Regions from separate parts of the Peribacillus sp. genome, predicted to be linked through region 4. Evidence: riboswitches for the same ligand, from Rfam matches in the RefSeq annotation. Region 4 holds a riboswitch; each other region holds the start of a gene.

Region 1 (3,137 bases), on a different contig from region 4:
GGCTGCCCGGAAGAAGCTCCTACAAAATTTATTTTAAACAGTTTTCCATTTGGATTGTGTTCTTGAACAAGAGTCCTGACCGATTCTGGAATGGAATCATTAAGGACAGAATGAACAAAGTTTTGCGCTGTTTTCGTTTGGGGATTTGAAAATATATCAAAGACAGTGCCAGATTCAATAATTTCTCCGCCTTCGATCACAGCGACCTTGTCGCAAATATCTCGTATCACAGACATTTCATGGGTAATCATCAAGATTGTTATCTTATATTCGGCATTAATTTTTTTCAAAAGTTTTAAAATCGAGCCCGTTGTTTGTGGATCAAGTGCCGATGTAGCTTCGTCACAAAGCAGAATAGATGGCTGTGTAGCCAGCGCCCGCGCAATACCAACACGCTGTTTTTGTCCACCTGAAAGTTGTTCTGGATAGGCACCTGCCTTATCGCTTAATCCAACGAACTTTAGCAGTTCTTCTACTCGTTGTTTGATTTGTTTCTTCGGTGCTCCTTCTAATACCAATGGCATTGCGATATTTGCAAACACTGTTTTTGATTGAAGGAGATTAAAATGCTGAAAGACCATCCCAATATTCCTTTTTACTTTTCGGATAGTAGAAGGAGATAGCGTTAATAGGTCTTGCCCATCAACCAGTACTCTTCCTCCTGTCGGCTTTTCTAAGAAATTAACACAGCGGATTAATGTACTTTTACCAGCACCGCTGAAGCCAATCACTCCAAATATTTCTCCTTTTTCTATGGTTAAGTTAATTCCATTAAGAGCCTTAAACGTCTTGTCCTTCGTGCGGTACTCTTTCTCCAATCCTTCGAATGTAATCATGATGCTCCCCCAATCTCATTTAAAAAACCCTCTTCTAAATAAGAAGAGGGTCTACGCAGCCCAAAGGCTGCCTCTTCTTATCTTTCAAGCTGAAAGCTTGCTGGAATTGGCACGGTACTAGTGTCCGCTGCCGAAGCTTCATTGGGCCAGTCCCTCAGCTTCTCTGGATAAGAAATTTATATAATTGTTTAACACTTACACACAAAAAACCTCTTCTGAAAATAGAAGAGGTTCCAATCAAAATATCCGATCAGTACGCTCTTATCTACCAAGCTATGCTTGTTGGAAGTAGCACAGTATTCTAAAAAGAATCTGCTGCTGAGGTATCGACGGGCCAAATCCCTACACCTCTCTGGATAAGAATGCATATTAAGTTAATACAATCTTACAAATACTTACCTTGTTTGTCAACATACTTTTTGACTATTCTTTTTTTTAAAATCATTTAAACAATTCGTTATGTTCTGGTCTTGACATATTTTTAGGCTATATGATACGATTTATTCCAAGTAAACAAGTGGGAATAATTGAATTTCGAGTGAATTCCCTTCATACACGTATATCAAGAGTGAACGAGAGAACTGGCTCATAGACTTCACAGCAACCTCCAAACGGAAAGGTGCTCCCACCAGCAAAGCTATGCTTTGGTTGATGAAATCGGTTAAAACCCTCTTCTCAACTTGAAGAAGGTTTTTTATTTTGAAAGGAGAATATCTAATGTCAAACTCGACGATTATTTCCGGCGCTGAATCATTCTTCATACCCGGAAACCATACTGGGATTCTAATTTGTCACGGTTTTAATGGTAGCCCGCAAAGTATCGCATATATTGGTGAATGTTTCGCTAAGGCGGGATTCACTGTATACGCCCCGCTTCTAAAAGGACACGGCACGTGCGCAGAAGATATGGAGACTTGTTGTTACCAAGATTGGATTCAAAATATACACGATGCATACAACACACTGAAGAAAACCTGTTCAAATATAGTTGTAATGGGTCAGTCAATGGGCGGCGCATTAGCCTTAACATTAGCAGAAACGGAAGCATGCAGCGGCATTATCACGCTAAACGCTGCCCTTGAAGTCCCTTGGTATGAAACATTTAAACACGCAGATGCACCGAGGTTCATTCTAGAGGGAAAACCAGATATTCATGATCCTGCTGCGTATGAAATTACTTACCCCTCAGTTCCGCTTAAAGCAGTTCAACAATTACTGCTTTTAATGCAAAATTTACGGCAAAAGCTCCATCACGTTTCCTGTCCTGTTCTCATATGCAGCTCACCTGATGACCACGTTGTTCCGTCTTATTGCTCGATCGAGATTTTCAAAAGCATCGCATCCACTGAAAAGGAACGTATCGATTTACCTTCTTCCTATCATGTAGCATCCCTAGACTATGATAAAGATAAAATTGTGGAGGCATCACTTTCCTTTATAGAGCGGCATGTCCATAAAAAAATGGCTTCATAATAATCCAAAATTGTTTACTCTCTCCCCAAACCGGGTAAAGTATATTATCACGCTAAAGAGGAGGAATTTTATATGAGTGGATTATCTGATAAGGTAAAAGGCACTGTAAATAAAGTCAAAGGCGAGGCCAAAGATCAAGCTGGTAACGCACAGAATGATCCTTCCCTACAAGCAGAAGGAAAAGCAGATAAAGTAAAAGGCAGTATTCAAAAAGGTATCGGAAAATTAAAAGATTAAGCTATAACCATATAAAAACCGGCTCCCTAAGTGGAGCCGGTTTTTTAATTCAAAAAACAATAAAAATAGGTTTATTTTTATGTCAGCAGGGTAAATGAAGTGTATATAGGCATTTTGCTCTCATGGCTCTTTTGACTTGAGCCATGTTTTTTTATGGTTGCTTATCTTGATTTTCAATACTCTCTAATTATATTTGTATACAAAAGTACGTTATAATAAAAATATTACACCATTATCTAACAAATAACCTACTTGATTCTATACCCAATCATTTATTACGTATTTTTTGTTAAGTCTAAAGGAGAAGCAGAGAATGAAAATTCTAATCGTTGATGACAATCAGGTAAATCTTTTTGTTATAGAAAAAATTTTAAAGCGTGCGGGATATGAAGACTTCACCTCCTTGACTTCGGCTCAAGAAATGTATGATTACTTACAGGTGGACAGCCCCATTCCTAAAGAGTCAACAGTCGATATTATTCTCCTCGACATTATGATGCCTGATATCGATGGAATTACAGCTTGCAGAAAGCTTCAAAGTATTCCACATTTAAAAGATATTCCAGTCATCTTTGTTACCGCCCTCGAAGA
Region 2 (3,137 bases), on a different contig from region 4:
CTCAATGGCGGACGTGTCGGCTTTGCTTTTAACGGCAGTAGAGCCATTCACTGCATTAGAGATTTTGGTTTTACTAGCTGGTTGAATTAACTGTCTGATTTCATTTGGCAGGATTTTAGCTACCTCAGGGTAAACAGCGAGCTGCTCCATTACGTCTTTGGAAGCTGTTACTGCCATCGCATTGACGATATAAAAGGATTGAAGATTCTTTGCTTGGCCTGCTTTTTCCTGTTTGACTAAATAGTCTTTAACATTTACCTGTGTTTCTAATGCAGTAGATCGAAGCTCGGATACAAGAGTAGAGCGTTTAAGTAGTTTTGATTGGTTAGCTGATAGTTTTTGTGTTTTGGCTATAGCAGCAGCTTTGGTAGATACTTTGTTGGTATCCACTTGTTCTTTGAATTTAATTAGGAAGGTAACTTCTTTATTTTCTTTAAATTGTGAAAGGACTGTAGGAGCAATCTTCTTTTGTTCTTTTCCTAAAAGACTATCTTTTGCAGAGGTATGAAGTGTACTTGTCGAAGCAATGGTGGAGTTTGTCGGAATGATCAAAGATGTAAGCAGCAAAATTGAAAATAATAAAGCCAGCCATTTTCTTTCTCGTTTTTTTTGCAAAGTTTCTTCCCCCTATTCGAATGTCAAAGAACAAAAATGAGACCGTTCTACAATTCAGCTACCCTCCGTTTCGCGTAGTCGGCTCGTATGTATAGCACTGTTGCTGCTTTAATAATAGCGAACTGTTCAATGAAATATTTGTCATATTTTGTCTTGAAAAACATTGGATTGTGAAAATGAATACTTGGTAGGAATAGCTGTACAGTGAAAACAAGGTCATAGTAAGGACGTATTTAGTAAACAGCAAAAAAATTTCGGCATAAGTGTGCTTTTATACAGGTGTCAAAAGAACTTTTCACCTTAAAGAGATAAAAAAATGGTTATAAAGATAGAAAAATCTGATTTCTTTATTGACGTTATCTTATGTTCGTGATATATTTCCTACAAGGTAATTATCTGAAAATTTAATATGTTCTTATCAAGAGAGGTGGAGGGACTGGCCCTTTGAAGCCCGGCAACCGGTATGTTTTTAATACACGGTGCTAATTCCAGCAGAGTATAAGCTCTGAAAGATAAGGAGAGTTCCTAAAAACTTCTTCTTAAACTAGATGAGGTTTTTTTGTTTCTTACATATCCTTAAAGAGCTAATAAGATTGTTAAAGGAGAGATGAGACAATGTCAGAAGAAAAAAGTTATCGGTTTGAAACAGTGAGTATTCATGGAGGATTACAGACGGATGAAACAGGAGCACGTTCTCTGCCTATTCATCAAAGTAATGCCTATTTATTTAAAGACACAGAGCATGCGGCCAATTTATTTGGATTAAAGGAAGCGGGCTATATATATACAAGGATTCATAATCCAACTGTGACAGTATTTGAGGAAAGGGTTGCACTGCTAGAAGGAGGGATCGGCTCTCTTGCGGTCGCAAGTGGAATGGCTGCTATTTCATTAGCCATCCTCAATCTAGCTGGAGCAGGGGACGAAATTGTAGCAGCTTCCACCCTTTATGGAGGAACATACAATTTATTTGCCAATACTCTGCCTAAGTATGGGATAAAGGTTCACTTTGTTTCACCTGAGGACCCGGAAAACTTTAGAAAAGCAATTACGCCGAAAACAAAGGCGATTTTTGGAGAAACCATTGGTAATCCAAGTTTAACTGTATTAGATATTGAGGCCATTGCTGACATTGCTCATGAAAATGGTATACCGTTGATTATTGATAATACCTTTGCAACACCTTATCTATGCCGTCCGATTGAATTCGGAGCTGATATTGTGATCCATTCGGCAACTAAATGGCTGCTTGGTAACGGGACGACATTGGGCGGCATTATTGTTGACGGTGGAAACTTTGACTGGAATTCGCCCAATTTCCCTGGCTTTACGGAACCTGATCCGAGCTACGGAGGGATTGTTTTCAGTGAAGCAGTGGGTCCGGCTGCGTTCATAACAAAGGCACGTGTGCAATTGCTTCGTGATTTTGGTCCGACATTGAGTGCACAAAGTGCGTACCAATTTACGCTAGGATTAGAGACCCTTCATGTAAGAATGAAGGAGCATCTAGCCAATACTAAAGAAATTGTTAGCTATTTGGAAAATCATCCCGCTGTCAGTTGGGTAACCTACCCGGGGAATACTAATCACCCTGATAAAAAACTCGTTGATAAATATTTGCCAAAGGGTGCGGGGTCTATTGTCATCTTTGGGATTAATGGGGGCCGTGATGCGGGAGCGAAGTTGATTAACTCCATCGATCTATGGTCACATGTTGCCAATGTAGGAGATGCTAAGAGTTTAATTATTCATCCAGCAAGTACAACTCATCAACAATTAAATGATAAGGAATTACTAAAATCAGGTGTTAGCGCTGACCTCGTCCGTCTATCCGTTGGCATTGAAAACGTTGAAGATTTAATAGAGGCGCTCGAAGATGGCATCGGAAAAGCAACAGGGATTACGAGTACCTCAGCTAAAACCATTTAAGATCATCTGACATCAATGTTTTTGATTGACATCATCTCTTTATTCATGATATTATTTTATAATAATTATTATGGACTTTTAACGAGGGGAAACCTTCAATCACATATACGTTTTACTCTTATCAAGAGAGGCTGAGGGATGTGCCCTTTGAAGCCCGGCAACCGACAAGGATTACCTTGGAAAGGTGCCAATTCACACAAAGCAGTCATGCTTTGGGAGATGAGAGGACGGTTAGTTTCTTAGCCAGCCTTTCTGCTCTTGCGGAAAGGTTTTTTTGTTTCTTAATTGAGATTTCAATACATGTTTAGGGTGAAATGAGAAACGATATATGTGAAGGTTTTTCTTGAGAGTCAGATTACTAAGTTCATAGAATGTATTGAATAAAGAGGTGAGATTATTGATAACATTATCACAAATAAGTAAGTCATTCCGAACAGGCTTGGCACAAGGCGGGTTAATAAAAGCAGTCGATAATGTCAGCATGAAGATAGATCAAGGTGAAATTTTCGGAATCATTGGATATAGCGGAGCAGGAAAAAGTACATTAATTCGGATGTTAAATGGTCTAGAAACACCAACGGATGGCTCAGTTA
Region 3 (3,137 bases), on a different contig from region 4:
TAGGCAGCACGTGTATTTTCAGTCAAGGCACTGCTGTCATAATCCGCAATGCGGGTATCTGGATGAAGAACTACATTCTCAAGAACGGCACCAAAACGAATGGCGTCAAAGATTTGAGGTTCTTTTTCACGAGATAAATTGATGCATTTTGCATAGCAGCCGCCTTCGATGTTGAAAACGCCATTTGAAGACCAGCCATGCTCATCATCACCAATTAATTTTCGGTTGGAGTCTGCAGATAATGTAGTCTTGCCAGTTCCTGATAAACCAAAGAATAAAGCGACGTCGCCTTCTCTGCCGACATTGGCTGAACAATGCATTGGAAGAATCCCTTTTTCAGGAAGAAGATAGTTCATTACTGAGAAAATAGATTTTTTCATTTCTCCTGCGTATTCAGTACCGCCGATTAATACCGTCCTGCGTTCAAAAGAAATAATAATAAACGTTTCTGACTGTGTACCGTCTACGGCTGGATCTGCTTTAAAGTTTGGTGCTGATATAACCGTGAATTCTGATAAATGATCTTGAAGTTCTTCTTCATTTGGCCGAATAAATAATTGATGGGCAAACAGATTATGCCAAGCGTATTCGTTAATTATTTGAATGGGTAATTGATGTTGTTTATCTGCACCTGCAAAGCCTTTGAAAACAAATACTTCATCTTTTTGTTTTAAATACTGCAGGACTTTATCGTATAACTTTGCAAATACTTCACTAGAAATCGGTTGGTTTACAGTACCCCAATCAATCTTTTCATGAACAGCTTTTTCATCTACTATATATTTATCCTTAGGAGAACGTCCTGTGTATTTTCCGGTTTCAGCTTTTACAGCTCCTGTTGACGTGAGCTGCCCTTCGTTGCGGCTTAAAACTTTTTCAACTAATTGAGGTACAGAAAGCTGCACATGTATGTTGTTACCGGATAATAATTGGTGTAACTCATTTGAGATATCAAGCGTATTCATATAGGAGATACCTACCTTTTTTTGAATTTATAATCAATTTATAAATAGTATAACACATTAGTTTTAATAGTCTATACTATTTGTTTTGTTTCTTGTATTTTCTGAGAGGAAAAGGTTTTAATTGGTGAAATTTATTGAAAGGATCTATAGGCTATATGCCTTTTACTCCATTTTTCCTTTGCACTATGACATTATGTGAGGATAGTGGAAAATAGAAACTTTTTCTTCTGAATAGGAAATAAGTATTGACAGAATTTGTAGAATTACGTTATGATTTTAAATTGTACGGATTCTCTTATCCCGAGATGGTGGAGGGCCAGGCCCAATGAAACCCAGCAACCTGCTAGAATGTTTGATTTTGATAAAACAATAAATTGCTTTAATCAGCAATTGTTTGCAAAATCATTTTAGTGTTGGTGCTAACCTGAGCAAGGTAAAAAAACCCTTGAACGATAAGAGTGAAAGGATCATTTCGAGACAACAAACCTTTCCTCAAAAACTAGGAAGGGTTTTTATGCGTTTAATCATTCTTTTTTACTATGAATGATTCGCATCAACCTTTCTGCTTCTATTATATAATACCAACTGGGAATGAGTTTCGTCTAACAAAATGGGAAAGATAATGTGAATGGCTGCCATTCCTTTTCTTAGCCTGAACATTTGAGGAGGCAAAAGAATGTCAAAGAAACGTCGTTTATTTACTTCTGAGTCTGTGACAGAAGGACATCCGGATAAAATTTGTGATCAGATTTCAGATTCAATCTTGGATGCTATCCTAGCTAAGGATGCAAATGCACGTGTTGCATGTGAAACATCGGTTACAACTGGTTTAGTTTTAGTTGCTGGTGAAATTACTACTTCTACCTATGTAGATATTCCAAGAATCGTGCGTGATACAATTGCTGGTATTGGATACACACGCGCAAAATATGGTTTTGATGCTGAAACATGTGCTGTATTAAGTTCGATTGATGAACAGTCAGCAGATATTGCTGCTGGAGTCGATGAAGCTCTTGAATCTCGTGAAGGCCAAATGACTGATGATCAAATTAATGCAATCGGTGCTGGAGATCAGGGATTGATGTTTGGGTTTGCTTGTAACGAAACAGAAGAACTTATGCCGTTGCCTATTTCATTGGCTCATAAGCTTTCTCGTCGTCTAGCAGAAGTCCGTAAAAATGGAACGTTAGAGTACCTTCGTCCAGATGGTAAAACACAGGTAACGATTGAGTATGATGAAAATAACAAGCCGGTCCGTGTAGATACCATTGTTATTTCGACTCAACATAGTCCTGATGTTACATTGGAACAAATTCAACGTGATTTAAAAGAACATGTCATTAATGTGGTAGTGCCTAGCGGGTTAATTGATGATGAAACAAAATATTTCATTAATCCGACTGGCCGTTTCGTCATTGGAGGACCACAAGGTGATGCAGGTCTGACAGGACGGAAAATTATTGTTGATACGTACGGTGGATATGCTCGTCATGGCGGCGGCGCATTCTCTGGTAAAGATCCGACAAAAGTGGATCGTTCAGCTGCGTATGCTGCGCGGTATGTAGCGAAGAATTTAGTGGCAGCGGGTCTGGCTGACAAAGTAGAAGTACAGCTTGCTTACGCTATCGGTGTAGCTAAGCCGGTTTCAATCGCTGTTGATACATTCGGTACAGGAAAAGTGGATGAAGATATTTTAGTGGACTTAGTCAGTGCGAACTTTGATCTTCGCCCTGCTGGAATTATTAAAATGCTCGATCTTCGTAGACCGATTTATAAACAAACTGCAGCGTATGGACATTTTGGCCGTACGGATGTCGATCTTCCTTGGGAACGTACAGACAAGGCAGCTTCTTTAAAAGAACAAGCAAAAGCATAAACAAAAAAAGAAGTCTTACCTAGGTAAGATTTCTTTTTTTTGCATTATCCTGCTTTTCTGAATCAATACTAGAACAATCAAGCTCTTATATGTAATGAATTCATATCTTATTCTAGTGGAGCAGTGTATTTATAATATTGGCCCTTTTCGGCATATTCGGTTACTATACGCTCCATATCATGTTTGTCCTCTTCGGTTAGCTCGCGGATGACTTTAGCCGGTCTTCCGAATGCCAACGTGTTAGGTGGAATCACTTTCCCTTGAGGGACCAAACTGCCGGCTCCTATAAATGCACC
Region 4 (3,137 bases):
CATAACTGACCTAGTTTTAACTGATCAAATAAAACGAACTAGAGAGAGTTAACTTCTTCTATTTGCTGGTCGGTCAGCTGCCAGAACTCAATATAATCACCTCAAAAAAACTAGTTACACATACGATATGCATTTACTATAAACAACCGAAACAATTCAAGCCAATGATGTTTAAAAAATTTAATCAATCGATTGATTAAATAATTTTTCATAAAAAAGAGCCCTTCCACTTAGAGGACTCCACTCATCTCTATTTATTTCTTTTTACTAATCGCCTTCCAAAATTCGGCTGCAAGCACTTTATATCCAGAATCACTCAAATGAATATTCGTCTTATTTGGAAGGTATTTTTTATAATTCTTAGCAATCGCTTTGTCAGTCGCCACAAATGTATCACCATTTTCTGTAGCTGCTGACTTAATTTGCGTATTAAGCCCTGTTAGCAGCGGCATTAAAGCAGCTTGCTGTTCAGCTGGATAATAGGGGAAACAATTATAGTAACCCATTACATAAACCTTTACCTTCGGATTAAGGCCGTCAATTGTTTTAAGTATTTTATTCAGATTAGTAGAAACAGCGACAAGTGCTTCCGGTGCTTTCGAAGGATCCGTATTTATCTTGGCAAGTAAATCATTTGCCCCGATATCAATGGTAATATGAGTAGCGCTTTTAATTTCCTTCCTGATTTTCTTGCTTTTCGTTACATCTAGCAGAAGACGATCCGATGTATAACCTGGTACGCTGAAATTATCAAAGTCAGCTAATTTATACTTTTTTGCCACAAATGAATCAGCAATATAATCAACGTACCCATAATCCAAATAGCCATTCGGTGACAGCCCTGCTGCTAACGAATCCCCTAATGCCACATATTCAACCTTTACTGGTGCAGGAGCTTTTTTTGCTGAAGCACTAAATGGCACACCGACTACTAGAGACATGGCTAACAAGATACTTGCAGTTTTCTGTTTCCGATTCAAAATAATTCCCCCTTGATAATTTTTGACTTCACTAGTTCAAATTCCGTGTTTATATCGAAAATCCTTCTTAGGTCTAAAGTAATTTTTTCGACATTCAATTGACAAATTCAATTTTATTTATTAGAATAATCAAAATACTATTTATACAATAAAAACATATCTCTTATCCAGAGAGGTGGAGGGACTGGCCCGACGAAACCTCAGCAACCACACGTAGTGATGGTGCTAATTCCAGCAAAGCTTAGCTTTGGACGATAAGGGGAGGTGTCTTTTCTTACAAAAGCCCTCTTCTTAGGAAGAGAGTTTTTTTGTATAGAAAAGGAGAGTTTATCGATGAAAAATAATAAGACCTTTTTAACCGTGGATGAATACTTAGATCTTTACCTATTTGCAAAAGATCTTGGTGATATTCATTGGCAAAATGAAATAATTGAACAACTAAAAAATCATAATCAGAAAACAGATAAAACCTGGGAGATTCAGGCTCTATGGGAGTCCTTTGAGCGGGTAAATAATAAAATACTGGCTCTTTACAAAGAACTGCGAAATGATTCAGCCATCTCAGAAGTAATAGGAGAAAAGCTCTGGACTTTAAAACAACAGCGTATGGAAATCAGCCGGGAAATCCGCTGTCTAGAGGGTAAAACGTTCATAACTAACTAAAAAAAGATGGAGTATCTCGTTAATGAGATACTCCATCTTTTTTTATGCGTTAACCTTCATAGCTGACATCATTTGCATCATGGTTGAAATCATTTCATCACACTCTTGCATTTTCATCATCATTTCTTTCATATCCATACCCATTTCGTCATTCATTTCCATGCCTTGCATTCGAGTCATCATCATTTTCATACCATTCATTTCTGTCATCATTCTTTCCATTGACATCTTCATCATCATACTCATCGTCATGTTTTCCATTTCCATTCCTCCATTACGGTTTTTTTAAACTAATAGGATCTGGATGTACAGCACTTGTCCTACTTCATCTACTTTAAGTATATACCCAAATAAACTGTATTTTAAAAATTATTTAAATAATTTATTTTCTAAATCATTAACGAACTGTCTGTATCTTTTAAAACCCTTATGTATCAATGGTTTAACCAATTTAATCAATCGATTGATTAAATAAAAATAAATCTTTTAATAAATAAAAAATGGCAGAAACTCCTATTAGTTTTTAAATAAATGAGCAGAATAGAAAGAGTGGGTATTTTATCAATCATTTTACTTAATAGCGAAACTTATAAGAATATGTAACGTACTAATAGTAGAAAGGGGGTGTTTTTTTGCAGTACTTCTTTTTTTTCGGTGTAGTCTGTATCATTATCTCCGGTATATCAGTTGGGGCATGGACGACGCCTCAACAGCAAAGAGATACATTCAACAATGAAACAACCACATACCGAAGATCCAGAACAAGAATAGCGATTTATTCTGGATTTTTAGGCATCCTTTCTCTAGCCATAAGCGGAATGTTGTATTTTAAAAATACAATATGATTCTCAGGTTATTTATATCGTTTTTTAGGCTGTTGAGAAAGAGTCGGCAGCCTTTTGATTTTTTCCCTCAACCCTTGTAACTGTGTATCAGTAAATCTGCAATTTGTTATAATCCTTTCAAAAAAACCCTTTCTCTGGATCCAGGGAAAGTGCGTTCTAAATGAACCCTTCTTTAAACTTCTTCTTGACGTGATTTTTATGCGTTGTATAATTAAGAGTTTTAATTATCGCATTGCTATATTTGTATAATAAACAAGAAGAGGAGAATTCATTATGTGGTTTATTTTTGCTCTGCTCACAGCACTTGCATGGGGCGGCGCGGATCTATTTTATAAAAAAGGAACAGATAGTAATGATAAGTTCAGCCATATTAAAATCATCATTATGGTCGGCTTGGTTATGGGTTTGCATGCAACAGGGTATCTTTTATTCAAAGGATTGACTTTTAATCCTATGGATTTAATCACTTATTTACCTGTATCAGGACTCTACATTTTGTCGATGGCAATTGGTTATATCGGGTTACGATATTTGGAACTTTCGATTGCTTCGCCTATCCAAAACTCCTCTGGAGCCGTTACGGCAATCCTAATTTTTATCTTTTTCACCCATGAATTAGGTGTAATAGAAGTATTAGGACTCATTATTA

Evidence for each region. Region 4 has a riboswitch for S-adenosylmethionine ahead of AC52RT_RS09365 (hypothetical protein). Riboswitches for the same ligand answer to the same signal wherever they lie in the genome.
Region 1: it holds a riboswitch for S-adenosylmethionine, as region 4 does, so the genes downstream of both, AC52RT_RS02900 (alpha/beta hydrolase) here and AC52RT_RS09365 (hypothetical protein) in region 4, are expected to answer to the same signal.
Region 2: it holds a riboswitch for S-adenosylmethionine, as region 4 does, so the genes downstream of both, AC52RT_RS07385 (O-acetylhomoserine aminocarboxypropyltransferase/cysteine synthase family protein) here and AC52RT_RS09365 (hypothetical protein) in region 4, are expected to answer to the same signal.
Region 3: it holds a riboswitch for S-adenosylmethionine, as region 4 does, so the genes downstream of both, metK (methionine adenosyltransferase) here and AC52RT_RS09365 (hypothetical protein) in region 4, are expected to answer to the same signal.

Annotation. Positions count from the first base shown of each region.
Region 1 covers NZ_JAZVJO010000088.1:15,088-18,224, reverse strand. Annotated here, with positions in the region: gene AC52RT_RS02905 (methionine ABC transporter ATP-binding protein) at 1-836, opposite strand, end outside; SAM riboswitch class I at 911-1,010, opposite strand; SAM riboswitch class I at 1,095-1,199, opposite strand; SAM riboswitch class I at 1,393-1,494, shown strand; gene AC52RT_RS02900 (alpha/beta hydrolase) at 1,554-2,309, shown strand; gene AC52RT_RS02895 (CsbD family protein) at 2,382-2,546, shown strand; gene AC52RT_RS02890 (PP2C family protein-serine/threonine phosphatase) at 2,860-3,137, shown strand, end outside.
Region 2 covers NZ_JAZVJO010000234.1:920-4,056, forward strand. Annotated here, with positions in the region: partial or broken gene AC52RT_RS07380 (S8 family serine peptidase) at 1-615, opposite strand, end outside; SAM riboswitch class I at 1,028-1,134, shown strand; gene AC52RT_RS07385 (O-acetylhomoserine aminocarboxypropyltransferase/cysteine synthase family protein) at 1,231-2,544, shown strand; SAM riboswitch class I at 2,660-2,770, shown strand; gene AC52RT_RS07390 (methionine ABC transporter ATP-binding protein) at 2,942-3,137, shown strand, end outside.
Region 3 covers NZ_JAZVJO010000557.1:1,147-4,283, forward strand. Annotated here, with positions in the region: gene pckA (phosphoenolpyruvate carboxykinase (ATP)) at 1-965, opposite strand, end outside; SAM riboswitch class I at 1,258-1,424, shown strand; gene metK (methionine adenosyltransferase) at 1,642-2,841, shown strand; gene AC52RT_RS18265 (gamma carbonic anhydrase) at 2,949-3,137, opposite strand, start outside.
Region 4 covers NZ_JAZVJO010000293.1:2,634-5,770, reverse strand. Annotated here, with positions in the region: gene AC52RT_RS09370 (GDSL-type esterase/lipase family protein) at 255-980, opposite strand; SAM riboswitch class I at 1,141-1,241, shown strand; gene AC52RT_RS09365 (hypothetical protein) at 1,314-1,643, shown strand; gene AC52RT_RS09360 (hypothetical protein) at 1,686-1,904, opposite strand; gene AC52RT_RS09355 (DUF5316 family protein) at 2,276-2,488, shown strand; gene AC52RT_RS09350 (EamA family transporter) at 2,762-3,137, shown strand, end outside.